Regions from separate parts of the Micromonospora vulcania genome, predicted to be linked through region 2. Evidence: riboswitches for the same ligand, from Rfam matches in the RefSeq annotation. Region 2 holds a riboswitch; each other region holds the start of a gene.
What was found. A riboswitch is a leader RNA that binds a small molecule or an ion and turns the genes downstream of it on or off. The one in region 2 is predicted to bind cyclic di-AMP.

Region 1: another riboswitch for cyclic di-AMP. It lies ahead of ACFQGL_RS28100 (coiled-coil domain-containing protein); the one in region 2 lies ahead of ACFQGL_RS19480 (C40 family peptidase).
Region 3: another riboswitch for cyclic di-AMP. It lies ahead of ACFQGL_RS09025 (C39 family peptidase); the one in region 2 lies ahead of ACFQGL_RS19480 (C40 family peptidase).

The regions. Positions count from the first base shown of each region.
Region 1 covers NZ_JBHSQS010000027.1:15,059-27,686, forward strand. Annotated here, with positions in the region: gene ACFQGL_RS28040 (DUF2243 domain-containing protein) at 1-44, opposite strand, end outside; gene ACFQGL_RS28045 (DUF2786 domain-containing protein) at 266-1,522, shown strand; gene ACFQGL_RS28050 (YciI family protein) at 1,668-2,024, shown strand; gene ACFQGL_RS28055 (RNA polymerase sigma factor) at 2,021-3,274, shown strand; gene ACFQGL_RS28060 (alpha/beta hydrolase) at 3,361-4,896, opposite strand; gene ACFQGL_RS28065 (hypothetical protein) at 5,047-5,316, opposite strand; gene ACFQGL_RS28070 (ArsR/SmtB family transcription factor) at 5,313-5,660, opposite strand; gene ACFQGL_RS28075 (CsbD family protein) at 5,814-5,987, opposite strand; gene ACFQGL_RS28080 (heavy metal translocating P-type ATPase) at 6,068-8,332, opposite strand; gene ACFQGL_RS28085 (hypothetical protein) at 8,345-9,322, opposite strand; gene ACFQGL_RS28090 (heavy-metal-associated domain-containing protein) at 9,336-9,545, opposite strand; gene ACFQGL_RS28095 (metal-sensitive transcriptional regulator) at 9,699-9,995, shown strand; cyclic di-AMP (ydaO/yuaA leader) riboswitch at 10,593-10,723, shown strand; gene ACFQGL_RS28100 (coiled-coil domain-containing protein) at 10,728-11,747, shown strand; gene ACFQGL_RS28105 (carbonic anhydrase) at 11,801-12,520, opposite strand.
Region 2 covers NZ_JBHSQS010000011.1:52,616-58,250, reverse strand. Annotated here, with positions in the region: gene ACFQGL_RS19490 (C40 family peptidase) at 15-1,028, shown strand; gene ACFQGL_RS19485 (N-acetylmuramoyl-L-alanine amidase) at 1,088-3,067, opposite strand; cyclic di-AMP (ydaO/yuaA leader) riboswitch at 3,301-3,433, shown strand; gene ACFQGL_RS19480 (C40 family peptidase) at 3,446-4,486, shown strand; gene dcd (dCTP deaminase) at 4,564-5,142, opposite strand; gene ACFQGL_RS19470 (pyridoxamine 5'-phosphate oxidase family protein) at 5,242-5,635, shown strand, end outside.
Region 3 covers NZ_JBHSQS010000004.1:425,595-438,222, forward strand. Annotated here, with positions in the region: gene ACFQGL_RS08975 (GNAT family N-acetyltransferase) at 1-184, opposite strand, end outside; gene ACFQGL_RS08980 (acyl carrier protein) at 258-509, shown strand; gene ACFQGL_RS08985 (AMP-binding protein) at 506-1,789, shown strand; gene ACFQGL_RS08990 (SDR family NAD(P)-dependent oxidoreductase) at 1,782-2,537, shown strand; gene ACFQGL_RS08995 (hypothetical protein) at 2,521-3,009, shown strand; gene pseI (pseudaminic acid synthase) at 3,090-4,142, opposite strand; gene ACFQGL_RS09005 (glycosyltransferase family 2 protein) at 4,276-5,478, opposite strand; gene ACFQGL_RS09010 (acyltransferase family protein) at 5,733-6,956, shown strand; gene ACFQGL_RS09015 (hypothetical protein) at 7,048-7,527, shown strand; gene ACFQGL_RS09020 (hypothetical protein) at 7,668-8,447, shown strand; cyclic di-AMP (ydaO/yuaA leader) riboswitch at 8,733-8,876, shown strand; gene ACFQGL_RS09025 (C39 family peptidase) at 9,108-9,956, shown strand; gene ACFQGL_RS09030 (hypothetical protein) at 10,027-11,076, opposite strand; gene ACFQGL_RS09035 (alpha/beta fold hydrolase) at 11,214-11,960, shown strand; gene ACFQGL_RS09040 (CDP-glycerol glycerophosphotransferase family protein) at 11,965-12,628, opposite strand, start outside.

The DNA.
Region 1 (12,628 bases), on a different contig from region 2:
GGGATGGCGGCGCTGTACGCACTCGGCTGCTTCGAACCGACCACTACCCACCTCGCATCCGCCAAAGTCCCGGTCAAACTACCTCAAACTGCCCAATCTCCACTCGATCAAGCGGCGTCGGCCACGTCGTGTTGGTCACCCGCAGCTCGCCATCCGCGGGCGGCAACATCCCCGTTTCGCGTCTTCAGCGCGTCGGACGGCATGATCATGGAGCTGCGAACGGACAGACTCACGCTGGCAGCGCAACCTGGACAGGGAGGTGCACGTGCCGGACGCGGACGAACTCGTCGCCGACGCGCTCGCGGCGGTGCGCGGCACCGACGTACGCCAGGCCGAACGGCAGCTGGATCGGCTCATGGTCGGCACCGGCGCGGCGGACGGCACGGCGGCGGTGGACGTGGCGCTGCTGCGTCGCCTGGTCCGCGGCGTGGGTCGGCTCTGGCCGCGCGGCTGGCAGCCGGTGGACCTGGACCGGCTCGCCGCCCGACGGCTCGGTGCCCGCTCGGCCCGGCTGGTGCGGGACGCGATGGCCGCGCAGCGGCGCGACCAGGCAGCGCCGGTCCCGGCCTGGTTCGACGAACAGCTCCGCGACCTGACCGCCGAGGTGTGGTGGGACGACGACCGGGGCGTACTGGCTGGCTGGTCCACCCGGGAAGGGCTGGACCGGGTCGACGCGCTGCGCGCGGCGGTGGACACCCTCGTGCTGGTGGAGAGCCTGCCGCCGATCGCGGTGCTGCGTCCGCCGCCCGGCACGACCGGCGCGGAGAGCGTCGGCCAGCCGGCCCGCGGCGGCTCGGGGTCCCGGATGCTCGATCGGGTCCGGGCGCTGCTGGCCAAGGCCGAGTCGACGACCTTCCCGGCGGAGGCCGAGGCGCTGACCGGCAAGGCGCAGGAGTTGATCGCCCGGCACAGCCTCGACGAGGCGCTGCTGTCCATCGGGTCCGAGCGTACCGACCTGCCCGGCGGGGTGCGGCTCGGCACCGAGCCCCCGTACGCGGGGGCGAAGGCGCTGCTGGTGCAGGAGGTGGCGGCGGCCAACCGGTGCGAGGCGGTCTGGTCCGACGACCTCGGTTTCGCCACCGTGCTGGGCTGGCCGGCCGACCTGGTGGCGGTGGAGTTGCTGTACACCTCACTGCTGGTCCAGGCCACCGCCGCGATGCTGCGCGGGCGGGCCGAGCGGCGGCCGGGGTCCGGACGGCGGACCCGTGTCTGGGACGAGTCCTTCCTGAACGCGTTCGCGCTGCGCATCGGTGAGCGGCTGCGGGCGGCCACCGATGCGGCGGACCGGGAGGCTGCCGAGACGGCCGGGCCGGAGCGGCTGCTGCCGGTGCTCGCCGCACGCGGCGCGGCGGTTCAGGAGCGGCTGGACACGCTCTTCCCCGGCGTCACCCGACACCGGCTCAGCGTCCGGGACGCCGAGGGGTGGTCGTCCGGCACCTCGGCCGCCGACCGCGCGTCGCTGGACGTCGGTCGCGGACGACCGCCCAAACAGGTACCGGGCCGGCCGACCCGCGCTGAGTGAACCGGCGTGGGACCCCCACGGCGAGGAATTTCTGCGATTTTCTGTGGGAACGCGGTAGGGAACGGGCGGTCCGCTCCGACCCTCCGGTGAGCCGCGCCCCGATCGGGGGTGCGACCAGGACCCGAGGAGCATCGCCGTGAAGTACATGCTGCTGATCTGGAACCGTCCCGGCTTCACCGAGGAGCTGACCGAGTCGGAGCGCACCGCCCTCTTCGGCGAGGTCGACGAGATCATGAAGGAGCTGACCGAGACCGGCGAACTGGTCGGCGGGCAGGCGCTCGCCAACCCGTCGCAGACCTTGACGGTCCGGCTCGCCGGCGGCCACCCGGAGGTCGTCGACGGGCCGTTCATGGAGAGCAAGGAGCAGTTCGCCGGTTACCTGACCGTCGACTGCGACAGCCCGCAGCGGGCCGCCGAGATCGCCGCGCGCTGGCCGGACGTGCGCTTCGGCGGTGCCATGGAGGTCCGCCCGATCATGGATCAGGCCGGGACGGAGATGTGACCGACGACCGGACGGTCGAGGATCTGCTGCGCACGCTCGCGCCGCAGGTCCTCGGCCTGCTGGTCCGTCGGCACGGCCAGTTCGACCGGTGCGAGGACGCGGTCCAGGAGGCACTGCTCGCCGCCGCCACGCAGTGGCCCGGGCAGGGCGTGCCGGACAACCCCCGCGCCTGGCTGCTCACCGTCGCGACCCGCCGACTCACCGACGAGTGGCGCAGCGAACGCGCCCGCCGGGACCGCGAGGTGGCGGTGGCGCTGCGCGAGCCGGCGTACGCCGGGGTGGCGCCCCCATCGGACGCGGAGCCAGTGGTGCCGGACGCGGACGACACGCTCACCCTGCTGTTCCTCTGCTGCCACCCGGCGCTGGCCCCCTCGGCGCAGGTCGCGCTCACCCTGCGTGCGGTCGGCGGTCTGAGCACCGCCGAGATCGCCCGGGCGCACCTGGTGCCGGAGGCGACGATGAGTCAGCGCATCCGCCGGGCCAAACAGCGGGTCGAGGCCGCCGGCGCCCGGTTCACCATGCCCGCGCCGCGCGAGCGGGACGAGCGGCTGCGGACGGTGCTCCGGGTGCTCTATCTGATCTTCAATGAGGGGTACACCTCGTCCAGCGGTCCCGATCTGCACCGGGCCGACCTGACCGGCGAGGCGATCCGACTGGCCCGCATCCTGCACGGGCTGCTGCCCGAGGACGGCGAGGTGGCCGGGCTGCTCGCGCTGATGCTGCTCACCGACGCGCACCGGGCGGCCCGGGTCGGCCCGGACGGGGAGTTGGTGCCGCTGGCCGAGCAGGACCGCACCCGCTGGGACGGGACAGCCATCGAGGCCGGGATCGCGCTGATCACCGAGGCGTTGACCTGGTCGCCACCCGGCCCGTACCAGCTCCAGGCGGCGATCGCCGCGGTGCACGCCGAGGCGCCGACGGCCGCCGCGACGGACTGGCCGCAGATCGTCGCGCTCTACCGACTGCTCGCCCGGATCGCGCCGAACCCGATGGTCACCCTCAACCAGGCGGTGGCGGTGGCCATGGTGGACGGGCCGCGTGCGGGGCTGACCCTGCTCACGCCGCTGGACGCCGACGAGCGCACCGCCGGGCACCACCGGCTCGCCGCCGTCCGGGGACACCTGCTGGAGCTGGCCGGGGAGCCCGGCCCGGCGCGGGAGGCGTACCTGGCGGCGGCGCGCGGCAGCACCAGCCTGCCCGAGCAGCGTTACCTGGAACTGCGGGCCGCCCGGCTGGGCGTACCGCGATGATGGTCAGCCGGCGGCCCGGTCGCCGCGCGGACCTTGCCAGGCGGCGACCGGGTGCGGCGCTCGGGCTTCGGGTGCCCGGCCGCCGGTCAGCTCGGTAGTTCGACGGCCGGGCAACTGGTGCCGCGACGGGGCACCACCAGGTTGGTCAGGTAGCTGTCCACCGCCGTGGTCACGCACGGCGTCGTGGTGTAGCTGCCGTGCCCCCACCCCTGGTAGGTGAGCAGCACGCCGTGCTCGCCCAACTGCCGCGCCACGTTGGTGGCCCAGTTGTAACCGCTCGCCGGGTCGTGCACGGTGGCGGCGATCAGCAGCGGCACGTCGGTGCGGACCCGCAACCGGTGCTGCGGGTTGGCGACCGGCTGCGGGGTGCCCAGGCAGGTCGCGAGGGCGAACACCGCCGTCGGGTACCGCAGGTCGGGCGCGAGCCGGGCCATCCGGCTCAGGTGCCCGGCGTACTCCCGGTAGTCGCGGACGGGAAGGCTCCAGTCCTGGCAGAAGACCGCGAAGGGGTACGGCGCCACGGCGTCGCCCGTCGACGCGGCGACCGGCTTGGCGTCGCCCGTCGACGCGGCGACCGGCTTGGCGTCGCCCGTCGACGCGGCGACCGGCTTCCCGACGCTCGGTACGGCCGCCTGGGCGTCCATCTTGCCGATCCAGTCGGCCAGCCACGGCCACCGTACGGTGTCGTAGAGATACCGATGGCTGAGCCGGCTGAGCTCGAACGGGGTCAGCACGACCCCGGGCCGATCCGGGTCGGTCAGCACGCCACGCTCGGCTCGGGCACGCGCCTCTTCCCAGATCGCCCGGAAGTCCCGCCCGTGCAGGGAGCAGGCGGTGGACCGGTCGCACCAGGCGACGAACTCGTCGAACGAGTCCTCCGAGGTGACGGCCTGGGTGTCCAGGAGCGCTCGGGTGCCTAGGCTGTGGTCGACCGCGGCCTCCAGCACCATGGCCCGGACCCGGTGTGGGAACAGCTCGGCGTACTGCTCGCCGAGCAGGGTGCCGTACGAGCTGCCGTGGAAGGTGAGCTGCCGCTCGCCGAGCGCGGCGCGGATAGCGTCCAGGTCCCGGGCCGCGCTGATGGTGTCCACGTGGTCGTAGAGCGGCCCGGTACGGGCCCGGCAGTCGGCCCGCAGCAGCACGTTGCCGGCCAGCGTGGCATCGAACTGGGCCTGGTCGGCCAGCAACTGCGGTTGCTGGGCGAGCAGCTCCCGCGAGCAGACCACCGGGTGACTGCCGCCGATGCCGCGCGGGTCGAAGCTGACGATGTCGAACCGGCGGCGCAGGTCGGCGCTGAACCGGGAACTGCCGTTCACGATCCGGTCGACCCCGCTGTCGCCCGGCCCGCCGGGGCCGAACACCATCGAACCCTTGCGGGCTGCCGGATCGGTGGCGACCCGGCGGGCGAGCGCCAGGTCGAAGCGCTCCCCCTCGGGCCGATCCCAGTCGACCGGCAGCGACAGGGTGCCGCACTCGGCGGTGGCGTCCTTGGGGCAGGGCCGCCAGTCGATGGTCGGGCTCGGCTGTGGTCGTGCGGCGGCCGGGCTCGCCGGTGTCAGGCCGGTGGCCGTGAGGGCCAGGGCGACCGCCCAGCCGGCAGTGGATTTGCGTACGCGCAGCATGAGGTGCTGTCCTCTCCTCGAAGGAGCGTTACCGGTGAAACTCGCCCACTGGGCGAGGTGATGCTGCTTCCACCCGGGCCGTCGAGTGGCCGCTCGACGGCCCGGGGTCTCTGGTCGACCTTCAGTCGACGTCGAGTTTCGGGTCGAACGTCAGTCGACCTCGCGCAGGACGCGTTCGAGCGTGCCCATCCGGGTCTCCATCCCGGCGAGCCGGCCGTCCAGCGCCGCCAGCAGGCGGGCGTTCTCCGCCTGGGCCTGCGCGGCGGTCTCGGCAAGCCGGCGGTAGTCGTCCGAGCGGGCTCCGTCGAACCGGGCCCGCCGGGTCTTGGCGAGCTGCACCATGGTCACCGTGAAGACGCTGATGAGCAGGGCGAAGATGCCGATCGCTCCGACCACCTCGGTCCAGTCGTGGTCGCTCATCGCGTCGCTCCGGGCCGCTCGGTCGGGTCGGACGCGGTCAGCGTCTCGACCGCGGTCGCGATGACCTCGGGGGTGAGTGTGAGCACGAAGGGCTCCACCTCGTAGTAGTTCATGGCCTTTCCGTCCTCCGACAATTCCAGGCGGGCGGTGACCAGCCCGGCCGCCGCCAGCTTCCGTAGGTGGACCTGCAACAGCGCCCGGCTGATGCCCAGTTGCCGGGCCAGCCCGCTGACGTACGCGCGCTCCCGGGCCAGCGCGGCGACGACCCGCAAGCGGTGCGGGTTGGACAGGGTGGCCAGCACCCGGACCAGGTCGTCGCCGGTCGGCGGCGGTGCGGCGCTCATAACCAGCCCTTGCACATGCCAATAGAAGTTAGCAGGTGTGGCCGAGCGGCGCTGGGGTCGGAGACGGAATCAGGGGAATCTCAGGGTCGTCGGACAGACAGCACGCCGGGCCGGTGATCGATCACCGGCCCGGCGTGCGGAGTACGTCGTACGTCAGCTCTTGAAGGCGTCCTTGATCTTCTCGCCGGCCTGCTTGAGCTTGGCCACGGACTGGTCAGTACGGCCCTCAGCCTCGAGCTGCTCGTTGTCGGTGGCCCGACCGGCGCCTTCCTTGAGCTTGCCGGCCGCGTCCTCGGTGGCGTTGTTGATCTTGTCGTCGATACCCATTGCCAACCTCCATTGCGAGCGTTGCTACGCCCTCAGCAGTACCCCCGCCGCCGCCGGCCCAACCATTTCGGGTCGAGACGTCACGACCCGGCGGCACCGCCGCCCGAGCGGAACCGACGCAGGCGCAGGCTGTTGGCCACCACGAAGACCGAGGAGAAGGCCATCGTGGCACCGGCGATCATCGGGTTGAGCAGCCCGGCGGCTGCCAGCGGCAGGGCCGCCACGTTGTAGCCGAACGCCCAGAACAGGTTGCCCCGGATGATGCCGAGCGTGCGTCGGGACAGTCGGATGGCGTCCACCGCCGCGTCCAGGTCGCCCCGGACCAGGGTGAGGTCGGACGCCTCGATCGCCACGTCGGTGCCGGTGCCCATGGCCAGGCCCAGATCGGCCTGGGCCAGCGCCGGGGCGTCGTTGACCCCGTCGCCGACCATCGCCACCGACCGTCCCTCGGCCTGGAGTCGTCGGATCACGTCGACCTTGCCGGCCGGCAGCACCTCGGCGATCACCTCGTCCACGCCCACCTCGGCCGCGACCGCCCGGGCCACCGTGACGTTGTCCCCGGTCAACAGGACCGGAGTGAGCCCCAGTGCGCGCAGTCGGGCGACCGCCGCCCGGCTGGTGGGCCGTACCACGTCGGCGACCGCGAGCACGCCGCGAGCACGCCCGTCCCAGCCGGCGACGATCGCCGTCCGGCCGGCAGCCTGCGCGTCGGTCACCGCGCGCTGCACCTCCGGCGGTACGTCGAGGCCACGCTCGACCAGCAGCCGAGGCCGGCCGACCAGCAGCGACCGCCCCTCGACCGTGCCGGTCACGCCCAGCCCCTCGGCATTGGCGAACCCGGTCACCGAAGGCAGCGCCCCGGCCTCGGCGGCACCGGCGGCGACCGCGCGGGCGACCGGATGCTCGGAGCCGGCCTCCACCGCCCCGGCGAGCCGGAGCAGTTCCGCGCGATCCTCCCCGACGGCCGGCAGCACATCCACCAGGGTCATCCGGCCGGTCGTCACGGTGCCGGTCTTGTCCAGCACCACGGTGTCCACCCGCCGGGTCGACTCCAGCACCTCCGGTCCCTTGATCAGCACACCGAGCTGTGCGCCTCGACCGGTGCCGACCAGCAGCGCGGTCGGCGTGGCCAGGCCGAGCGCGCACGGGCACGCGATGATCAGCACGGCCACCGCCGCGGTGAACGCGGCGGGCGGCCCGGCGCCGGCGCCGAGCCACCAGCCGAGGGTGCCCACCGCCAACGTGATGACGATCGGCACGAAGACCCCGGAGATCCGATCCGCCAGCCGCTGCACCGCGGCCTTACCGCTCTGCGCCTGCTCGACCAGCTCGGCCATCCGGGCGAGCTGGGTGTCCGCGCCGACCCGGGTGGCGGTGACGACCAGCCGGCCGCCCGCGTTGACCGTCGCGCCGACCACGCCGTCGCCGGGGCCCACCTCGACCGGCACCGACTCCCCGGTGAGCATGCTGGCGTCGACGGCCGAGGTGCCCTCGTCGACCACTCCGTCGGTGGCGATCTTCTCGCCGGGGCGGACCAGGAACCGGTCACCGACCACGAGCCGGTCCGCCGGGATGCGGGTCTCCACCCCGTCGCGCAGCACCGTCACGTCCTTGGCACCGAGTTCGAGCAGTGCGCGCAGGGCGGCACCGGCGGTCCGCTTCGAGCGGGCCTCGAAGTAGCGACCGGCCAGGATGAACACCGTCACCCCGGCGGCGGCCTCCAGATAGATGTTGCCGGCCCCGTCGGTGCGGGTGATGTCGAAGCGGAACGGATGCGTCATGCCGGGCAGGCCGGCGTCGCCGAGGAAGAGCGCCCAGAGCGACCAGCCGAACGCGGCCAGGGTGCCGAGCGACACGAGAGTGTCCATGGTCGCGGCACCGTGCCGCAGGTTGGTCCAGGCCGCCCGGTGGAACGGCAGCCCACCCCAGACCACCACCGGGGCGGCCAGGGTCAACGACAGCCACTGCCAGTAGTCGAACTGCCAGGCCGGCACCATGGCCAGCAGGACCACCGGCACGCTGAGGACCACCGAGACCCAGAGCCGGGTACGCGGGCCACGCAGCGCGTCCACCGGCTGCTCGGCGGGATCGGCGGCGGACGGTGAGGGCGGCAGCGCGGCCGTGTAGCCGGTCTTCTGCACGGTGTCGATGAGGTCGTCCGGCGTGACGCCGTCCGCGTACCGGACGGTGGCCTTCTCGGTGGCGTAGTTGACGGTCGCGCTGACCCCGTCCATCCGGTTCAGCTTCTTCTCGACGCGGGCGGCACAGGCGGCGCAGGTCATCCCGCCGATCGCCAGCTCGATGCGGTTCGGTGCCTCCGGCAGCGGTCTGCTGGTGGTGGTCATCGTCTCGTCCCGTCAGTCGTGCCCGTGCCCGGGAGTGCCGTGGTCGGCGCCGCCGGTCGGTACGGGTGCGCTCGGCGTGGTGCCGCCGCCGGGCGTCGGGGCCGTGGTCGCCGGGGTGCCGGCGACCACGGTGAACTCGGCGGTGTGCACCGACCCGCCGTGCCGGAAGTCCAGGTAGAGCCGGTAGCTGCCGGCCGAGGGCACCTCGGCGAAGAAGGTGACGGCGGGGCCGGATGGCGTCCGCCCGTCGCCCGGCGTCCCGTCCGGGTGCACGTGCAGGTACGCGAGGTCGCCCCGACGCAGCGCCACCAGGTGGCCGTACGCGCCCAGGTAGGGCTCCAGGTCGGTGACCGGCTGCCCGTCGCGGCTGACGGTCAGGGTGAGCGACGAGGTCTGGCCGGGCTGCGGTGCGCCCGCCAGGGTGACCGTGTAGCCGTCGACGGTGGCGCTGGTGGCCGGTGCGGGCAACGGCCGCTCGGTCAGCGTTCCGGGGACGGTCACGTCCACGCCGAGGGTCAGCGGCTCGGCCCCGGTCGGTGTGAAGTCGGCGAACGCCCGCCACTGCCCGGGCCCGGCCAACGGGGTGGCGACCCGCCAGGTGCCGTCCGGGCCCAGCTCCGGATGCACGTGGCGGAAGCCGGAGAGATCCCGTCGGGCGACGATGAGGTGCATCCGCTTGTCGTGCGCCACGTCGTACCGGGTCACCGGCCGGCCGTCCGGGCCGCCGATCCGGAAGGCAAACTCGCCGGCCAGAGTGGCGACCGGTTCGAGGGTGTAGCCGCGGTCGGAGACCAGCAGACCACCCGGGAGCCGATCGGCCGCCTCGTCGTGCTCGCCCTGGCCGGCTGGGCCCGCCGCATGGGTGCCGCCGTCGTGCCGACTCTCGGCGACCGGGGTGGCGGCATCGGTGACTCGACCGATCCCGTACGCCGCGCCGAAGACCGCCGCGAGACCGAGTGCGAACCCGCCCAGTCTGGTCGCCGTGTTCATGTCGGCCCCCTCGTCAGCCGTCGACGAGGTCGTAGCCGGCCTCGTCGACGGCCGCCCGGACGGACTCCACGTCCAGCGGCTGGTCGCTGCCGACGGTGACCCGACCGGTGGCCAGGTCCACCTGCACGTCTCGGACACCCGCGATGGCACTCACCTCGGCGCTGACCGCGCTGACGCAGTGCCCGCAGGTCATGCCCTGCACCTGGTACGTCGTGTTGACCATCGGAGCGTCTCCCTCCATCGCCTCCGAAGCCTATACCCCCCAGGGGTAAGGAGAAGGCGGATCCCTGCGCTGACCTGTTACCGGTACCCGGTGGGGGTATCTGACAAGAAAGGACCGTACCATACCCCCCAGGGGTACGCTATCCTGGTCCGCATGACCGCACCCACCCCGATCCGCGGGTACACCGCCAGCAAGGACCAGCTGCTCGCGCGGCTCCGTCGTGTGGAGGGGCAGGTCCGGGGCATCGAGAAGATGGTCGACGAGGACCGCTACTGCATCGACGTGCTCACCCAGATCTCCGCGATCCAGGCCGCCCTGGACAAGGTGGCGTTGGGCCTGCTCGACGGGCACGCCCGGCACTGCATGCACGAGGGAGCGGCCGAGGGTCGGGCCGACGAGATGGCCACCGAGATGATGGCGGCGGTCGGTCGGCTGATGAAGCGCGGCTGACCGCCCGCCCGTCCGCCGCCGCGTCGGCGGCCCGCCTATCCGACACTCCGCCACGCCCTGCAACCACCGGTCCGGCTGGTTAGCATTTGCGACGATGGCCCTCCGGACCCCGCTCCGCCTGCGCAGTGGACACCGGCGCCGCCGCAGCGCGGCGTCGACTCCGGCCGACCGGGCCGGACGCTCACCGTCCGTAGCCGCGGGGTCGCCATCCAGCGAACCAACTCTCCCGTACCCGCACGTTCCCGCAGCGGCGGTGAACCGAGCGGCCCGCCGGCACGTATCCCGCACCGGATCGTTGGGAGTCGCGCATCGGGTTCCGACCACACCCGCGCCCGGATCGACCCGACCCGATCCGGGCGCGGACCGCACCCCTAGCCACCGCCACCGACCAGTGGCCAGAGCGGAACAGGAGCACGGAAACGGCATGGTGACACTCCTCAGCGTGACCAGGTGGGGCGTCCGCCCTGAGAACCGCATCACTGGTCACTCAGCGCCATGGCGAAATGACGCTTTTGGTGGGCATCGGGACGTAGCTCAGCCGGTCGACTCTCGGGTAACCTCGCTGCCGGTTACCGAGGAAGGCGCGCAGCGGCGCCTGCGGTGCCACCGCCCAATCGCCAACCGGCGAGCCGGGAACCCAGGTACGTGGGGTGAATCCGCGTCAGCGGTAGGGGCCACTTCCGCCCCGAACCCGTCAGCTAACCCGGTCGGCGGTCGACGGAAGGGAACATTGTGACGGCACCCCTACGCCGCTGGATGACACCCGCGGTGGCCGTGATTGCCGCATTGACCGTGCTCGCCGGCCCCCTCCCGGCACATGCCGCCCCGGCGACGCCCACACCGTCCGGGCACGAGGAGGACGGCGAGCCTCAACTGCTCACCGACGTCATCGAGAAGACCAACCGCGACTATTCCGCGGCGAAGTCCAAGCTGGACAAGTCGAAGGCGCGGCAGGCGGATCTGGCGCGGGAGGTCGACCGGGCCAAGGCCGACCTCGACGCGCTGGCCCCGCAGGTCGGGCAGATCGCCGCCCAGTCGTACCGAACGGGGCGGATCGGCGCCATCGCGATGCTGTTGGAGAGCGACGCCCCCGACTCGTTCGTCCAGCGGGCGGCGACGCTCGACGAGATGAACATGGTCAACGAGAAGAAGCTCGCCGAGGTCAACGCCGTGAAGGCCCGCGCCGAGCAGGCCAAGCTTGCCCTCGATGCGGAGGTCCGCGAGCAGCAGAAGCAGGCCGCACTGATGGCCAAGCAGAAGCGTGACGCGGACAAGGCGCTCGCCCTGGTCGGTGGGAAGGGCTTCACCGGTGGCCTGGTGGCGGCCACCTCACCGGTCGCCCGGATCGGTCCAGGCCGCACCGCCGACGGGGACTGGAAGTCCGAGTCGTGCAGCGCGAAGGACCCCACCACCTCGGGCTGCATCACCCCGCGCACGTTGCACGCCTACAAGGAGGTCAAGCGGGCCGGCTTCAACCGGTTCGTCGGCTGCTACCGCTCCGGCGGTCCGTGGGAGCACCCGAAGGGCCGCGCCTGCGACTGGTCGCTGCAGAAGAGCGGCTTCGCCCCGTGGCACAACGAGGACACCCGGACGTACGGCAACAACGTCGCCGCGTTCCTGATCCGCAACGCCGACCGGCTCGGCATCTACTACGTGATCTGGAACCGGCAGATCTGGTTCCCGGCGACCGGCTGGAAGTCGTACAGCGGGCCGTCGAACCACACCGACCACGTACACATGTCGCTGCTCTGACCCGCACACGCGTCGAGGGCCGTCCCGCACCGTGCGGGGCGGCCCTCGTCGCGTCAGGCCGCGGCGGGCGCGGCCGGGTCGGCGGGTACGTCGAGCGTCGCGGCACCGGCCGGCACGGAGGCCACCGGACGCACCACTCCGGCGGCGAGCCGGTAGGACACCCCGACAACCGCGCACCGCCCCTGCGCCACCTCGGCAGCCAACACCGGCGACTGGTCGAGCAGCGTCTCGACGGTCTGTGCGATGTGGATGTCGACGATGCCGTCGATGTCGTCCACCCCCTCGGAGGCGGCCCGGCGCAGGCTGGGCAGCACGGCGTCGACGACCGCGCGCAGGTGCCCCCGGGGAGCGGTGCCGGTGGTGGCCGCCTCCCGGGCTGCCTGCACCGCACCGCACGAGTCGTGCCCGAGCACCACCACCAGGGGCGTACCGAGCACCGTCACCGCGTACTCCACGCTGCCCAGCACCTCCGGGCCGACAATGTGCCCGGCGGTGCGGACCACGAACAGGTCACCCAGCCCCCGGTCAAAGATGATCTCGGCGGCCAGCCGGGAGTCGGAGCATCCGACGATCACCGCGAACGGGTGCTGCCCATCGGCCACCGCCGCCCGATGCTCGGCGTCCTGGTTCGGGTGGCGCGGGGCACCGCTGACGAACCGCTGGTTACCGGCGGCCAGCTCCGCGTACGCCCGCGCCGGGTCGGTGGGCGTCGACTCCGGGCCGGCGCCTCGCTGCGGCCCCGGCTGCCCGCCGGGCGTGACGGGACGATTCATCCCCGTACCTCGTCTCCACGCATTTGGCCTGCTCAACGGGCCGTTAACCGAGCCTGCGGTGTGCGTTGGCCCGGGCTCCACCGTCACATGCACCGCAACATGCGTCAA
Region 2 (5,635 bases):
TTGCAAAGGAGTCGGTGCCGGTGGCAACCATGCCCCCTCATCGTCACGCCCCAGGATTGTCCGCTCGATCAGGCGGTCTCCGTCGGGTCGCCCAGCGTCTGCTCGTCCTGGCCGCTGCCGCGGCGGTCGGTGCCGGGATGCTCACCGCGCCGGTGCAGGCCGCGCCCTCGGTCGACGAGATCGAAGCGCAGATCGACAAGCAGTGGGAGCAGTTGGAGCCCACCATCGAGCAGTACAACAAGGTGCGGGCGCAGCTGAAGGTCAACCGGAAGAAGTCGGGAGACCTGCAAAAGAAGATCGAGCCGTTGGCACTGCAGAGCCAGCTGGCGTTGAACCGGGTCGGTGACCTGGCGTCCCGCTACTACATCTCCGGGCCGTCGCACGACATCGGCGCGCTGCTGGTCAGCGCCAAGCCGGACACGCTCACCGAGCAGCTCACCGTTCTCGACCGGCTTGCCGCGCAGGAGCGCAAGGAGGTCGAGGGCGTGCTGGCCGTACGGGCCAAGTACGACGGCCAGAAGCAGAAGCTGGACGCGCTGATCGTCACCCAGACCAAGCAGCAGAACGATCTGGCGGCCAAGAAAAAGCAGATCGACGCCGAGATCAAGCGGCTCGAGGCGGCCCTGCCGAAGACCACGGTCAAGACCGAGGGCTGCCCGACCATCAACGGCGTGGTCAACGCGGCCGCCCAGAAGGCGATCAAGACCGCCTGCCAGCAGGTCGGCGATCCGTACGTCTGGGGCGCCACCGGCCCGAACTCGTTCGACTGCTCGGGCCTGACCCAGTACGCCTACAAGGCAGCCGGGATCAGCCTCACCCACCACACGGGCGACCAGTGGCACGAGGGCAAGGCCATCTCGCGGGCCGATGCCCGCCCCGGTGACCTGGTCTTCTTCTTCAGCGACCTGCACCATGTCGGCCTGTACCTCGGCAACGACAAGATGGTGCACGCGCCACGCGCCGGTAAGCCGGTGCAGGTGGCCAGCATCAACTACATGCCGGTCGCCGGGTTCCGCAGACCCGGCTGATCCAGCAGACGCCACGAGGGCCCCCGGTCGGACGACCGGGGGCCCTCGTCGTTCGTTGTTCAGCGGGGTGCGCCCACCGGGGACGGCAGGAGCTGCACGTCGGCGAGGTCGACGTACATGATGCGGTGGCCGAACTGGATCTGCGCGTAACGGTTCTGGCCCCGGATGACCGTCCAGTCGCCCGGCGAGGAGCCGTCGAACGTGGTGGCCCGGTAGTACTCGCCGGCCAGCACCGCCCCGACGGCGTACCGCTGCCCGGCGGCGAGCGTGTACTGCAGCGGCGAGATCGTCTGGTAGGGCACTCCGGCCGGGTACGCGGCCTGCTCCGGGTACGCCCGCCCGTACACCGGGATGGTGGCCCGTCCCGGCTTCGGGGTGGCCACCACGCCGACAGTCCAACTGGCGGTCGGCGCGGACGCCGGATTGTGGAACCAGGCCTTCTGGCCGAGGTACCAGATCGCCGTCCAGTCGCCCTGGCGCCCGGCGAGCGCGTACGTCTGCCCGGCGGAGGCCCGTGCGCCATGGTCCGAGACGGCCATCGTGTTCGGGGTGCCGTCCGGGCGCAGCGCGATGTCGTTGACCAGAGGTGCGTCCGCGGCCGGCGCGCTACGCAGGATCACCGCTGACGAGCCGCGCGGCGGGCACGGCACACCGGCGGTGACGCATCCGGTGAACGCCGGCTGGTTGGTGGCGAAGTCCGGGTCGATCCGGACCAGCCCGGTGGCCGGGGTGCCGGTGTCCAGCCGCGGCGCGTGCAGCAGCTCGAAGTAGTGCGTCCAGTCCCAGTACGGGCCGGTGTCCCAGTGCATCCCGCGTACGTTCGCGGCGATGGTCCCGGGCACGTTGTCGTGGCCGATGATGTGCTGTCGGTCCAGCGGGATGCCCAGCCGCAGCGCGAGGTGCCGGACCAGCTTCGCCGAGGTCCGGTACATCGCCTCGGTGTACCAGGTGCCCTCCGCGGCGAAGCCCTCGTGCTCCAGCCCCACCGACTTGGCGTTGACGAACCAGTTGCCGGCGTGCCAGGCGACGTCCTTGGTCTTCACGTGCTGGGCGACGTGCCCGTCCACCGAGCGCAGCGAGTAGTGCCAGCTCACGTAGGTCGGGTCCTGGACGAGCTTCAGGGTGGTCGCCCAGCTCGCCTCGGTGTCGTGGATGACGATGTACTCGATCTTCTGCCGGGCGGGCCGGTCGGAGAGGTCGTGGTTGCCGTAGTCACCGTCGCCGAACGCCGCGTACGGCGCCGGGATCCACTCGCAGGAGATGGTGCGGGGGCACTCCAGCCCGTCCGGGCGGGCGAGTCGGCGCAGGCCCAGCCGGTCCAGCCAGGAACGCTCCGGTTGCACCGCGCGCGCCGGCAGCGTGATCCGCTGGCCGTCGTCGGTCACCCGGGACTCGCCGGTGCCGATGGTCGTGTAGACCTCGTCGGCGAAGGCCGCCGCGGCGTCCGCGGTGTCCGCGCCGCCGTAGCGGGCCACCGCGCCGTACCAGGTGGCCGGGTCGGTGCCGGCGCCGACCGGGGCGCCAAGCTCCCGTTGGTACGAGGCCAGCAGCGCCGCCCCGCCCCGGATGTTCACGCCCACGTCGCTGCGCAGCGCCTCGGGGGTGGCACCGGTCAGCTCGGCGGCGGCGTCCACGGTCTGCAACGCTGCGGCGGGCGGAGCGTTGTCCTCGGCCGGCCGCGGAGCGAGGGCCGGCGCGGGCCGTGCGTCGTCACCGCGCGGGTCCTCGGTGCCGGCGTCGTGGTGGACGCCCTCGGACCGGGCGGTCACCTGTCGGGCATCGGTCAGGTGCATCGGACCGTAGCCGGCGCCGGTGCTCGGTGTGCCGGCGTTGCTGTCCCAGCGCGACTCCAGGTAGGAGACGCCGAGCAGCACGTCGGTCGGTACGCCGTACTCGGCTGCCGCGGCGGCATACTGCTGCTGCCGGTCGACGGTCGGTGCGGCGGCGGCCTGGCCGGCGGGTATCGGCACCGTGATCGCGGCGGCGACCACGGTGGCGAGCAGCGCACGCCGGCCGGTCGGCAGGGTTGAATGGTGCATCGAACCCCCTATATCTGACGGGTCAAGGTGAGGTCACCTTCGCGCCGCTCGGAGCTCGCGTCAATACCTTTCCATCTATCGAAGCAATCGGAAGAATTTCTTCGCGTACCGTGCGTAACTTCTTCCAATCGATACGGAGTGTCACGGCCGCACGGGTTGCGGATCGGTAACAGCCGTCTCTACTCTGGTCATTCGTCGGGCCGATAGCAGGTCCGCCCACCCCGGGCGGTAACGGACCGACACCGCCGAGTCGCTTCCGAGCGAACCGGGGACCCAGGTTTCTCGGGGTGAATCCGCACCTGCGGTAGGGCGCCCACTTCCCGCCCGAACCCGTCAGCTAACCCGGTAGGCGGTCAGGAAGAAGGAGTACGGAGCCCGGTGGCACACCATGCCCCGCGGCCGTCGTCCGAGCGGCCGGCGTCAGCCGGCCCGACGGCGACTGTGCCGCGCCCACGCTGGTCCCGTTTCACCACCGCCCTCGCCGCGCTGGTCGGCGTCGCCGTCGTTCTGACCGGCAGCGCCACGGCGGCCCACGCCGACCCGTCCGTCGCCGAGATCGAGCGCCAGATCGACGCCGACTGGAACAAGCTCGAACCGATCATCGAACGGCACAACGCCACGCGCGCCGACCTGGCCGGCAAGCGCAGGCAGGCCGACGCGCTGGCCGCCCGGATCACCCCGCTGGAGCGCCAGGTCGACGCCGCGATGGACAAGGTCAGCGCCCTGGCCGTCCGCGCCTACAAGGGCGAGAACGTCGCCACCGTCAACGCCGTCCTGGGCAGCCAGTCGCCCGGCGAGGTGGTCGGGCAGCTCGAGATGCTCGACCGGTTCGCGCACAACCAGCAGCAGGACGTACGCGAGGTCGCCGACCTGCGCGACGAGCTGGCCCGGCAGAAGGCGCCGCTGGACGAGATGGTCGCCCAGCTGACCGTCACCGAGGCCCAGCTGGCGGCGAAGAAGAAGCAGATCAACGAGGAGATCGACAAGCTGCAGAAGCTGCGCCTCAAGGTGTACGGCAACGGCGGCGGCGGCTCACTGCGTCCGGCGCCCTGCCCGGGCAGCTACCCCGGCGGTGCCGCCGGCGTGGCGGTCAAGTTCGCCTGCGCGCAGATCGGCAAGCCCTACGTGTGGGGCGCCGAGGGCCCGAACTCGTACGACTGCTCCGGGCTGATGCTGGCCGCCTGGGCCAAGGCCGGGGTGTCACTCCCGCACAACGCGGCCCAGCAGAGCCGGGTGACCAAGGACGTCAGCAGGGCCAACCTGCGCCCCGGTGACCTGGTCTTCTACTACAGCGACATCCACCACGTCGGCATGTACGTCGGCGGTGGCTGGGTGGTGCACGCCTCGCAGGCGGGCCAACCCGTGAAGATGAAGAAGGTCGACGACGGCCCGATCCACAGCTACGGCCGCCCCGGCTGAGCCTGAGATGTAAGGAAGGGGCCCTTCCTACCGCCTGCGGTAGAGAAAGGGCCCCTTTTTAACACACGACGAGTCGATTACCGGGTGGGCCAGGTGCGCCAGTGCTGCCAGGAGCGGCTCGGAGTCGGCCCGCGCTGCCCCTGGTACCGCGAGCCGTAGACCATCGAGCCGTACGGGTGCTCGGCCGGTGAGGAGAGTCGGAAGATGCAGAGCTGCCCGATCTTCATGCCCGGCCAGAGGGTGATCGGCAGGTTCGCCACATTGGACAGCTCCAGCGTCACGTGGCCGGAGAAGCCCGGGTCGATGAAGCCGGCGGTGGAGTGGGTGAGCAGCCCGAGTCGGCCCAGGCTCGACTTGCCCTCGAGTCGGCCCGCGAGCTGGTCGCCGAGCGAGATCACCTCCAGCGTCGAGGCGAGCACGAACTCCCCCGGGTGCAGCACGAACGGCTCGCCGTCGGGCACCTCGACCGCCGAGGTCAGGTCGTCCTGCTGCATGGCCGGGTCGATGTGTGTGTAGAGATGGTTGTTGAAGACCCGGAACAGCCGGTCGAGCCGTACGTCAATGCTGGACGGTTGGACCAGGGTGGGCTCGAACGGCTCCAGGCCCAGCGTGCCGGCCTTGATCTCGGAGACCAGGTCGCGGTCGGAGAGCAGCATCGGACCACCATAGCGGCGTCAGCGGCAACTACCGGATTCGGTGCCGGTGACCAGCGCGCCGAGGTCGCTGCTCGTACATTTGTTCGATAGAATGCTCGCATGGCTTCCTGGTCCGATTTCGCCGCCGACGAGCCCCGCCTCGCCGACGGGATCCGCGTTCTTCTTCAGCAGTACGGGCCGGGCTTCGGCTATCTGGCCACGGTCCGCGCCGACGGCGGTCCCCGGGTGCACCCGGTCTCCCCGGTGATCACCGACGAGGGTCTCTTCTGCTTCATCATCGACTCGCCCAAGCGCCGCGACCTCGAACGCGACGGCCGTTACGCGCTGCACTCGTTCCCACCGGAGGAGAGCGACGACGAGGCGTACGTGGCAGGTCACGCCCTGCCGGTGACCGATCCGGCCCGGGTGGCCCGGCTGGCGCAGACCGTCCGGGCCGCGCCGCAGGTCGACTGGCGGCTGTTCGAGTTCACGGTCGACGTGGCGATGCTGACCC
Region 3 (12,628 bases), on a different contig from region 2:
GCACCCGCCGGGACGGGTCGTTCCGCACCGCCGACCACCACCGGGCGTGCTCGTCGGCGGTGATTTCGTGACTGGTCTTGCTGACCTGACGGTTGGTTTCCTGATTACGCCAGGACAACATCAGGTGAACGTCGTCCGCCGTCGCTTCGCGCAGCACGTGCCTCTCGCTTTCCGATGTGTTCACGTCCGGTCCCGGCACCTTACCCGGGCCTACCGGGAAATCAGATATCCATTCGCTGGGTTGTAGACTCCGGCGCATGAACGAATTGAGTCGCGCGCAGATCCGCGACCTCATGGCTCAGGTGCTCAAGAACCAGGACAAGGAGCTGCCCGCCGACGACGCGGCGCAGCTGCGGGACATCGGCTTCCGCTCCCTGGACTTCTCCGAGCTGGCCCTGCGGGTGGAGGACGAGACGGGGGAGGAGCTCAACTTCGACGCCCCCGGCCTGCGCCGCATCGCCACCGTCGGGGACGTCCTCGACTTCCTCGTCGAGCTCCAGCACCAGTGACCGTCGCGACACCGCGGCACCCGGCCGCCGGGCAGTCCGAGCCGGCCGGCGTCGACAACCGGCTCGTCGTCGGCGGTGCCGAGCTGACCTGGCGGACGCTGCCCCAGCCGGCTCTGCCCGACCCCGCCGCGGTGCTCGCGCACTCCGCCGGGGACGCGCTCGCCGCCGCACGGCAGCACGCCGTGCACGGCACCGAGCTGCTGCTCAGCAGCGCGAGCCGGGTCGACGCGGCGATGCGCGGGGAGCTGCTGGACGCCGGGTTCACCGTGACCGTCCTCGACGAGGCCGGGGTGCACCCGGAGGCGTCGTCCCGGCCCCGCGCCGCCGAGCCCGGCCGGCTGTGGCTGCTGACCTCCGGCTCCACCGGTCGTCCCAAGCGGGTCGGGCACACGCTCGACACGCTGACCACCGTGCGGGCCGACCAGCCCGACCGGACCTGGCTCTGCCCCTACGCCCCCGGCACGTACGCCTGGTGGCAGGTGGTGACCCTGTCGCTGACCCAGCCCGGTCAGCACCTGGTGGTCGTCGAGCCGGACGAGCTGGACGACTGGCCGGCGGTCGCCGCCGCGCACGGGGTCGACGCCGCGTCCGGTACGCCGACGTTCTGGCGTCGCACCCTCTACCGGGACGCCGACGCGCTGGCCCGGGTGCCGCTGCGTCAGATCACCCTCGGCGGTGAGCCGGTGGACCAGGCGATCCTGGACCAGCTCCGGGAGCTCTTCCCCGCCGCCCGGATCTCCTGGATCTACGCGTCCTCCGAGGTGGGGGCGTCCATTGTGGTGCACGACGGGCGGGCCGGGTTCCCGGTCGACTGGCTGGACCGGCAGACCGACGGCCGGCCGACGCTCTCCGTACGCGACGACGAGCTGATCGTCACCTCCCCGTACCACGGCGCCGGGCTCGCGGGCCCGGTCCGCACCGGAGACCGGGTGCAGGTCGTCGACGACCGGGTGCTGATCACCGGCCGGCTGGACTCCGACGAGATCAACGTCGGTGGCAGCAAGGTCTCCGCCGGCCTGGTTCGCGGCGTGCTGACCGGGCACCCGGCGGTCGCCTGGGCCCGGGTCACCGGCCGCCGGGCCCCGGTGCTCGGCCGGATGGTGGTGGCCGAGGTGGTCCTCGCCCCCGCCGACTCGTCCGACGGCCCCGAAGGCGGCCTTCCGGACGAGGCCGCGCTGGTCCGCTGGTGCGCCGACCGACTGCCCGAGCACGCGGTGCCACGCCGGATCCGCCTGCTGTCCGAGATTCCCGTCAAGGAGACCCTGAAGAGCGATGTCTGACCTCGCCGACACCCAGCTCGTCCCGCCCAGCTCCGTGGTCCTCGTCTCCGGCGGCTCCCGGGGCTTGGGCCTGGCCATCGTCACCGACCTGCTCGACCAGGGCGTACGGGTGGCCGCGTTCGCCCGTACCGTCACCCCGGAGCTGGAGAAGCTCGCCGCCGAGCACCCCGACCGGGTGCACGTCGGGTCGGTGGACGTCACCGACCTGAGCGCCGCCCAGGCCTTCGTCCGCGAGGTCGAGCAGCGCCTCGGCCCGATCGACGGGATCGTCAACAACGCCGCCGTCGGGCAAGATTCCCTGCACGTGCACACCGCCACCGACGACATCGCCCGGATCATCGAGACCAACCTGACCGCGCCGTTGCAGCTGACCCGGCTGGTGGTTCGGCGGATGCTCGGCAAGGGCCTGCGCGGCCGGATCGTCAACATCACCTCGATCTGCGCGCAGCGCGGTTTCCCGGGGCTTGTCGCGTACTCGGCGACCAAGGGTGGGATGGACGCCGCGACCCGTTCGCTCGCCCGTGAACTGGGCGGCCGGATGCTGGTCAACGCGGTCGCACCCGGCTTCTTCGCCTCGGAGATGTCCGCGGTGCTCGGCCCGACCCAGCTCGACCAGATCGTCCGCCGCACCCCGACCGGCCACCTGACCGAGCCGGTGGAGGTCGTGCCGGTGGTCCGGATGCTGCTGCGGGAACAGACCAACATCAACGGCCAGGTCATCGTGGTGGACGGTGCAGCCTCCATCTGATCTGCGGCCGATCGCGCCGGTGCCGGTCACCGGCGCCGGCCCGGCCGTTGCCACACCGCGGGGCGGCGCCAGCGGGCCGCGTCTGGTGCCGGGACTGCTCGCCGCCGCCGAACGGCACCTGCGAATCGGTACGCCCGCCGAGCTGGCCGACGCGGTGACCCGCAGCCACCTCGACGACGGGCGCTGCGTCGGCTGGTACGGGCCGCCGGCGCCCGGTTGGCGGGTGGCCATCGACGGGGAGCGCGCCGAGGCCCCGGTGCCGCCAGCGTTGGCCCGGCGCTTCGGCGCGGGTGACTTCTGGGCTCGCTGGACCCGGGCCGAGTGCTGCTGCAAGCTCGCCGACGTGCCGATCGCGACCTGGTGGCGCTGGCACGGGCTGGGTACCCCGGCCGACGGAACCGCTCTCTGGCGCACCCTGCGTACGGCCGACCTGGTGGTCACCGTCGGCTTCGCCCCAGCGCCCGCCCCTTGATCACGCGGTCCCGTCAGCCCCAGCGGCGGCGGGGCGGGCCGGGAGGCCGGGGTGCGGTTGTGCACCCCGGCCGCGGGTCGTCAGATCAGGTCCCAGCTCAGTGGGGTGCCACGGGGGACGTCGGTGGCGAAGGTCCGGCCGAGCACCCGGTGGATCTCCACCGGGGCCAGCCCACCGGCCGGCCGGATGGACCGGACGTTCTGCGCGGTGACCGGGTCGCCGGCCCGCACGTCCTCGACCACGAAGAGCGAACGGCGGAACCGCAGTCCCTCCCGCTCGGCCGGGGTCGGGCCGATCGCGGTACCGCCCAGCGCCGCGTACGCCCGGCCCGACTCGGCCACCAGCGCGGCCAGTTCTGCGGGGTTCAGTGAGAAGTCCGAGTCCACGCCGCCGTCGGCCCGGTCCAGCGTCACGTGCTTCTCGATGAAGCAGGCGCCCAACGCCACCGAGGCGACCGCCACCCCGATCCCGGGCGTGTGGTCGGAGAGCCCGACCGGCACGTCGAACGCCCCGGCCAGCACCGGGATCCGGCGCAGGTTGCTGTCGGCCGGCGGCGCCGGGTAGGACGCGGTACACGCCAGCAGCACGATGCCCGCCGCACCACCGTCGCGGGCGGTCCGCACGGCCGCGTCGATCTCGGCCGCCGTCGCCATCCCGGTGGAGATCACCATGGGCTTGCCGGTGTTGGCCACCAACCGGATCAACGGCAGGTCGACCAGCTCCGAGGAAGCGATCTTGTACGCCGGCGCGTCCAGCGACTCCAGCAGCTCCACGGCGGTCGCGTCGAACGGTGACGAGAACACGGTCAGACCGCGCTCACGGGCCCGCGCGAAGATCGGGGCGTGCCACTCGTACGGGGTGTGTGCCCGCTCGTAGAGCCGGTACAGGTTCTCCCCGCCCCACAGCTCGTGCCCACTGGAGATGCGGAACGCCGGGGTGTCGACGTCGATCGTGATCGTGTCCGGCCGGTACGTCTGGAGCTTGAGCGCGTGCGCCCCGCTCTCGGCCACCGCGTCGACGATGGCGAGCGCCCGGTCCAGGTCGCCGTTGTGGTTGCCGGACATCTCGGCGACCACGAAGGGTCGCTCCCCGGCACCGACCGCGTGCGGTCCGATCTTGATTGTCGCCGTCATTCCGACCTCTGCTCAGGTACGCCCGCACCGGAGTGCGGTGGTGCTGTCGTCGTCCACCCGGTGGGCGGACGACCTGGAAAACCAGGGCGCCGGGAACCGACCCGGCTCCCGGCGTGGTGTGCGATGGGGAAGATCACGGCAGGCGGCGCCCCGCCAGCGCGTCGGGCCGAGCCGCCGAGACCGTCAATGATGCGTCGTCGACGGCGGGCCCGATGCCGCTCCACGCCGCGGTGGCGGTGTCCGCCTCTCGATCGGCTTCCCCGTCGGCCGAATCCGACCGGGCGCCGTCGTCGGCCGGCCCCCCGGCACCCGGGCGGCGCAGCCGACCCGCGACCCGGTGCGCCTGCCGCAGCGCGGAGTACGCCAGGTAGTCACCGCGCCCGACCAGCCGGTGCTTGAGCCCGCCCACGCCCGGCGGTAGGGGATAGCCACCGGTGGGCAGGTAGCGGCGGTAGTGCTCGGCGACCCGGTGGAAGAACGCCCGGCGCAGGTGCGGGTGCAACCGGTCGTCGTTGCCGACCACCACCAGGTAGTGGCTGATCATCAGCTCGAACAGCTCGGCCTGCAACCGCTCGTCCGGGTGCCGCCGGCGGACCCAGTCCATCAGCCGCTCGTACTGGTCGAACGCGTCGAAGTGCCGGCCGCTGCGGGTGGAGGTGATCGCGCCCTGCCGGCCCTGCCGGTAGAGGTAGCAGACCCGGTCCAGCACCGAGATCTTCTCCGCGCCGATCAACAGGGGGTGGCTGAACGGGATGTCCTCGTACCAGCCCGGGTAGAACCGCAGCTCCAGCTCGTCCAGGAAGGCCCGGCGGACCACCTTGTTCCACGCGGTGTGCTGCACGCGCAGGAGCTGTGGCTGGTCGGCCAACCGGGCCACCCCGGAGATCCCGCGCAGCAGGTGGCTGCTCGCGTCGATCTCGCGGCGGCCGTCCTCGTGCACTCGCAGGTGGTCCAGCATCAGCAGGTCGGGCTGGTGCTGACGCAGTCGGTCGAGCACCGCCGCGATGGTGCCCGGCGGCAGCCAGTCGTCGCTGTCGACGAACCAGACGTACCGGCCGGTGGCCACGTCGAGGCCGGCGTTGCGGGCCAGGCCCAGGCCCACGTTCGAGCTCAGGTGCACGACGCGGACCCCGTCCCGACCGGCGGCGTACGAGCGCAGCATGGCACCGCAGCCGTCGGGGGAGGCGTCGTCGACCGCGATCAGCTCGACCGCGTCCGCCTCGCCGGCCGGAATGTCGGCCCGGATCGACTCGAGGCACTGGTACAGGTACGCCTCGACGCCGTACACGGGCACGACGATGCTCAGCAGCGGTGCGTGCGTCGGCTCATTGACCACGTCGCCACCTTCAACGATCCGGGTGGCCGGCCCCGGAACCTGACGTGGCCGAGGAAGGTGGAGTCTCTGAACTCCCGCCCAGCGGAAGGTTAACGACGGTCGTCGGACACGTCCGGTTCACCCGTTAGTGACCCGGTAGGGTGCCCCGGTGCGGCCCTTCGGGGCCGTCGTGGGCTTCGCCGCCGCGCAGCCCGCAGCCGCGCCGAGGAGGATACGCACGTGCTGGTGACCCTGCGGAGCGTCGGGACCCCGGCATGACCAGCGCCCCTTCGACCGTCCGGCCCGCGCCCGCCGCCCCCCGACTGCCCTCGTTGACCGGGCTGCGCTGGATCGCCGCGTTGCTGGTCTTCGGCTTCCACGCCGCCACCATGCGGATCATCGCCGAGCCGGACTACAAGGCCGTGATCGACCAGATGTTCGCCCTCGGCCTGTCCGGGGTGCAGTTCTTCTTCGTGCTCAGCGGCTTCGTGCTGGTCTGGTCGGCCCGCCCCGGCGACTCCCGACGGACCTTCTGGCGGCGGCGGGTCGCCAAGATCTATCCGAACCACCTGGTGCTGTGGGCGGCGGCGCTGCTGGTCGCCTGGTGGTTCGCCGATCCGGTCCTGCCGGCCGCCGCACTGGAGAACCTGCTCCTGCTGCAGGCCTGGGACCCCCGGCCCGGGTGGTTCTACAGCATCAACACGGTGAGCTGGTCGTTGTCCTGCGAGTTCTTCTTCTACCTCTGCCTGCCGCTGGTGCTGCCGTTGCTCCGTCGGGCCCGGCCGGCGCTGCTCTGGGCGCTGCTCGTCGCGATGCCGCTGCTGATCCTCGCGCTCTGGCCGGCCCAGCAACTGGTGCCGGAGGTCAGCCGCTGGTGGTTCACCCAGATCTTCCCACCGGCGCGGTCACTGGAATTCTGGCTGGGCGCGGTGGCGGCCGAGCTGATGCTCCGAGGCCGGTGGCGCGGCCCCGGGCTGGCCGGCGCCGGCATCATCTTCGTGGCCACCTGGGTGGCCTCCGTGCAGTGGATTCGCGCCGAGCTGTGGACCACCCTGCTCGCGGTGGCGTACCTCCTGGTGATCACCGCCGCGGCGAACGCTGACGTGCGGGGGCTGCGCTCGCCGTGGCGGTCCCGCCCACTGATCTGGCTCGGCGAGGTCTCGTTCGCCTTCTACCTCGTGCACGTGCTGGTGATGATCTCGGTGCTGCGCTGGACCGGGGACTGGGGTACCGGCTTCGGTGGCTGGCGCGGCCCGGTCGTGGTGCTCGGCTTCCTGGTGGTGAACCTGGTCCTGGCCGGGCTGCTGCACCGCTACGTCGAGACCCCGCTGATGCGCCGACTCGCCCCACGCCGCCCGGCCGTCCCCCGCCAACGCACCGCACCCGAGGCCGCTGTGCCCGAGGCCGCCGTGCCCGAGGCCGCCGTGCCCGAGGCCGCCGGGGCCGGGTCCCGGGTCGGCCAGGCCGGCGAGCGATCGACGTACGCCGACTCGCGCTGAACCGTCCACCCTGGTCAGCACGGTCGGCGTGCCGCGAACCGACACGCCCGGCGCCGATGCGTCCGGTGGGTGTCGGCGGTAGCGTGTGGAGATGCTCCCGGTCGCGCTCACCTGTCCGCTGTGGTGGGTAGCGCGTTGGGCGACGCGGATGCTGACCAGCCTCGCCGTCGTCGCGGCCCTCGCCCTCGGTGCCGGCGCGTCGCCCGCCACCGCCACCGCGTCGTCGGTTCCAGCCGCGGTCCCACCGGCGTTCGCCGCCGAGCAGCTCGCGCCGTCGTCCTGGTCCGTCCGGGCGGACGCCGCCGCGCACGCCGTCCGGGTTGACGCCGCCGCGCAGACCGTCTGGGCGGACGCTGCCACGTACACCGTCCGGGTCGCCGTTGACAGCGTCGCCGAGGGGGTCGGCCCCGCGTGGTCGACCGACCCGCAGCCGGCGTCGCCCGGCGGCGAGAGCGCGGTCCCCGTCCACCCGGCCGGCGTGACCCCGATGGGTACGGCCGGGGCCGACCGACTACCCCGCGTCGACGGTCCGGCCAGCCGCGCGCCCAGGGCCCCACCAGGGCGGCGCTGAACACCCGGGACGAGTCTCCCGCCGCCGCGCCTGTCGACCCAACAGCTCCGCACCCCACCGCCCGCCCATCCGTGGCCCGCCACGGCTCGTGCGGCCGGTGCGGCTCCCCATCGCATCGCTCTCTCCCCGAGGTGCCGACCATGGAGACCGTCGTCTTCTACCAGTTCCTGACCGAGGTACCGCAGGCCGCCGCCATCTGGTCGGCCCTGTTCCTGCTGGCGCTGACCGTGCTCGCCGTGCTGGTCGCCCGCCCGGAACGGGACCGGCCTGCTCCCGACCCGGCCCCGGCCGTGCCAACCGCCCGGGACCTGGCCGAGTCCGCCGCCGCCGAGGCCGCCGACCTGCGCCGGTACGCCGAGGAGGTGGCCGTGGCCGCGGGCGGCGCGGTGCAGACCGCCCACCGCCGGCGTACCGAGTGGCTGACCGCCCAGGAGCAGGCGGAACGGGCGTGGGCCGAGTACGACGAGGCGGACACCGCCGCCCGCCGGTTCGCCGGCGCCGCCGCGTTGCCCACCCCGCGTACCCCGCGTACCCCCGCCGAGTACGCCGCCCGGGAGCGCTACCTGCACCAGGCCGCGATGGCGGCGCACTGGCGCGGCGAGCTGTCCATGCGGCAACTCGGCGACGTGTTCGGCCACCGGCACGGCTGGGACGCCCGCCGGCACCCGGTCGAGCAGGAGGCGCTGCTGAGCCGGGCGATCCGGGACGGCCGGCGTGCCGCCTACCTGGCCGCCGCCGAGCGGGAACAGATGGCATGGCGGGACGCGGAACTGGCCGCCGAGTCGGCCCGCACCCTCGCCGAGGAGGCGTACGCGGCTGTGGCGCGGTCGCGGCCGAGCCCGCTGCTGGTGCGCCGGGTGGTGACCGCGGCGTTCCGGCCGGCCGCCGTGGCGCGTTGGCGACCGGCCCGGGTGGGCTGATCCTCCGATCAGTGGGTGAGCCCGGTCACACGCGGCGGAAATCGGGCGGGCGGCACGATCGGCGCGATTGTTCCCGCGAATACGTCGGTGTTGTCGACGGCCTGTCCGGTTATCGCCCGTAGGCGCTGCCGTAACCGGTTGTCCCATCGAGTCGCGTCAGCGGCAATACGCGCAGAAATTGTCGTACCAATTCAGGTTTACGCAGGTGGAGCGGGCTTGGCAGGGCTCGAAGTGGCCAGTAGTGTCGGCGCGTCCGGTGCGGTAACCGATCGCAAGAGGCGACGCCGCGCCGACCCGCTCAATCGTGATCCACGAACCGGGGACCCAACAGTTAAGTCCGGGGTGAATCCGCGAGCCACCGGCCCGCGGTAGGGCGATCTTCCCGCCCGAATCCGTCAGCTAACCCGGTAGGCGGTGTCGGAAGGAGTTCCATCCTCGTGCAGCACCTCTCCACCCCTTGGTTGTTCCCCCGCCTTCACGGCACCGCGGTGCCCCCGCTTATTCGCCCGGTGACGGTGAGCTGACCTCCGGGTCGCCGCCCTTCCCGCCCGGCCGAGCCGGGCGTTCCCCTGAGCGGTTCACCCCGCGCGGACCACGGTCTGCGCGCTGGCGCCTGCCCGGATACCGAATCCGCCCGGTGCGCCGCTCTCCCCCCGATCCGTGGAGGACCCCGTGAAGCACACCCTGCAGCGTCAGCTCCGCCGCCTCGCCACCGAGCGCCCGTACCAGATCGTCGCCGCCTCCGCCGCGGCCCTCGCGATCGCGACCACCACCGGCGCCCTGCTCGCCGGCACCGACGACGCCCCCGCCGCCCAGCGCACCGCGACCACGGTCGCCGAGATGCGCAGCGACACCGCCGCGTCCCGCAGCGAGGCACGCGTGGCGTCCCCCTCGGCCAGCGCCGCGCCGACCACCGCCGCTCCGGCCACCAGCGCCGCGTCGCCCGCCGCCAAGGCCACCAGCAACCCGGACCTGACCCGCAAGCCGGCACCGCCGAAGCCCCCCGCGACCAAGGTGCTCGACTACGACTACCAGGCGCAGAACACGTACTACAACTGCGGCCCGGCGGCCACCCGCAACGCGCTGAGCGCCACCGGCATCGACCGCACCCAGGAGGAGTTGGGCGCCGAGCTGGGCACCACCGAGATGGGCACCAACTCGGCCGAGGACACCACCCGGGTTCTCAACGCCGAGGTCAAGGGCAACCCGTACCAGACCCGGATGTTCGCCGGTTCGCCGAGCCCGGCCCAGATGGACCGGCTCCAGGCTGACGTGGTCAAGGCGATCACCGACGGTCGCGGAGTGGTGGCCAACGTCGTCGGCGACGCCACCGACACCGACGGCGGCTGGCACTCGTACGGCGGCGGGCACTACATCGCCGTGGTGGGTTACAAGGACAACGGGCGGACCGTGCGGATCGCCGACTCGGCGAACCCGGCCGACCCGGCGTACTGGATCACCACGATCGATCTGGCCAACTGGATCGCCACTCGGGGATACTCCGCCTGATCCGGGCGTAGCCGCCGCGGGCGCCGTCCCCCACGAGGGGCCGGCGCCCGCGGCGTCCGTGTCGGTACGGTCAGTAGCTGATGAAGCCGTACAGGGCGAGGTGGTTCGACTTCGTCCCGCTGATCGTGTGGCCGATGCTGGACGGCTGCACGCCGCCCTTCACGAAGAGATAATCGATCTTGCTGGAGCCGCTGGTGGCGGCGGAACCGTAGCCGGTCATGCCGTAGCCGCTCAGGGTGCTCGGCGCGATGCCCGTACGGTTCGCGTCGATCCCCACGATGCGGATCGTGGACGCGTTCAGCAGGCTGGTGGCGTCCGCGCCGAGGTGGATGCCGGAGTTGGCGATCCCGGTGTCGCCGTCGCCGGCACACGCGTTCTGCCGGTTCTCCTGGGGCAGGTGCATGGTCGCGGCGAACACGCTGGTGCCGGTCGCCTTGATGGTGAACCGGGCCGCGATGGCGCTGGTCCGCTTCCACTTGTAGTAGTCGGTGCTGTCCGGGTCGCTGTTCGGCGGCTTGTAGAGCGTGCACCCGGCTCCGTTGGCGTACGCCGTGCCCGGCTTGAGCCAGCCCGCGCTCCAGTACTTCGAGACGTCGCCAGCGGCGAGGTTGAGCGTCCTGGTGTTCCAGATGATCCCGTTGGTCTGCTTCTTTTTCAGGTCACCGAGCGACTGGGAGCTGCACTTGTGCGTGCCGCCCCACGGCTCCGGGTCACTCCACGCCACGATCGCCCCGTACGTGCCCGCCGGGTAGCCGAACTTGGCCGACAGTTGGTCGGCGTACGCCTCGGCCTGGCCGGTCCCGCGCACCTGCTGCACGATCAGGATGTCGGGCGCCACCACGCCGGCAGTGCCCTTGCTGCCGTTGTCGTCCACCAGCATCGAGGTCAGGTGGTCCGGCCCGGAGACCCGGGTGCACGTCCCGTCGGCGTTGTTCAGCACCAGGTTCTCGATGTTGTTGTTGTAGACCCGCAGGACCCGGTCGGCCGCCACGACCGCGTCGGTGCCGAGGGTCGGCGTGGGCACGTTCGACGCCGTTGCGAGCGCCGGAGCGCCGGGCGCTGTGCCGACCGCGACGGCCGCCAGGGCCGCCACCAGTACTGATCGATGCCTTGTGAGCATGTCGGGCTCCTCTCCGCTCCGGGACCGACGGGCCGGATCGGCCCGCCAGGCGGCGAACTCTACAGTGGATCTTTGTCGGTACGTCGTCCCCGTCGGTGATCCTCGTACCGGCCCGCGAACCGTGGGAGACTGCGGCCGTGGTGGATGAATCGGATGCCCGTACCGGCCGTCGGCCCGTCCTGCTGCTGCTGCACGGGATGGGGGCGACCGGGGACATCTGGTTGCCCTGGGCGCCACTGTTGGAGCAGCACTGGCCCGGGCGGTGGCTGGCGCCGGACCTCGCCGGGCACGGCTGGTCGGCCCCGCTGCCGTCGTACTCCTTCGGCGGGTTCGCCGAGCGGATCGCGAGCGGTCTGGCCGCCGACGACCGGATCGTCGTGCTCGGGCACTCGCTGGGCGGGGTGGTCGGCCTGGCGTTGGCCGCCCGCGCCGTCGGGACACCGGTGGACGCGGTCGTCGGGCTGGGAATCAAGGCGGTCTGGACGCCCGCCGAGCTGGCTCGTGCCGCCGAGCTCGCCGACCGCCCGGTGAGCTGGTTCGCCAGCCGTACCGAGGCCGCCCGCCGCTACCTGCGGGTCGCCGGGCTCACCGGCCTGATCCCGGCGGACCATCCGGTGGTGGACGCCGGGCTGCGGGAGGTCGACGGCCGGTGGCGACTGGCGATGGACGCGAACGCGTTCGCCGTCGGTGAGCCCGACCTGGCCGCACTGCTGGCGGCGACCGACGTGCCGGTGGTGCTGGCCCGCGGCGAGCACGACCCGATGGTGACCGACGCGCAGCTCAAGGAGTTCGGCGTACCGGTCGCGACGCTGCCGGGGCTCGGGCACAACGCACACGTCGAGGACCCGGCGGCGGTGCTGGCACTGCTGGACGCGTACCGCTGAGCCCTTACACCGACGCGGACGCGGCCATCGTCTTCGCGGGCTCCAGCTCCCGCCGGGCGGCGGTCAGGAACGCCTCGGCGTACGCGTCGGCCGGGAAGTCACCCAGGTAACGTCGGCGGGTGGCCCAGCGCTCCGCGGCCAGCGGGTCGGTGTCCAGGAGCGCGGTCAGCACCTCGTCCACGTTCGACATGTCGCGGCGCAGCACGTAGCCCGACGCGGCCAGCGGGAAGTGCCCCGTGAACTCGGCACCATCGTCGCCCATGTCGGTGACCGCGTACGGCTTGCCGGAGTAGAGGTAATCCGAGATCACTCCGGACACGTCGGAGACCAGCGCGTCGGAGCGGTTGACGCACTCGGTCAACGTCAGCTCCCGGGCCGCCGTGCCGCACACGTGCAGCCGGCCGGTGCGGGCGTGATCGGCGACCAGCAGCTCGGTGAGTCGCCCCAGCTGCCGGGCCGAGGCCGGGTTCTGCGCGGTGTACGGGTGCGCCCGCAGGATCACCGTGGCATCGCGCTCCAGCAGCCGCCGCAGCAGCTCCTCGGCCACCGGCAGCGAGCAGTAGTCGGCGTCGGCGTGGTGCCCGGTCCAGGTCGGGGTGTAGAGCACCGTCGGGTGCGCCAACCCGTGCTCCGGTTCCGGACGCACCTTGATCGACTCGACCTGCGGG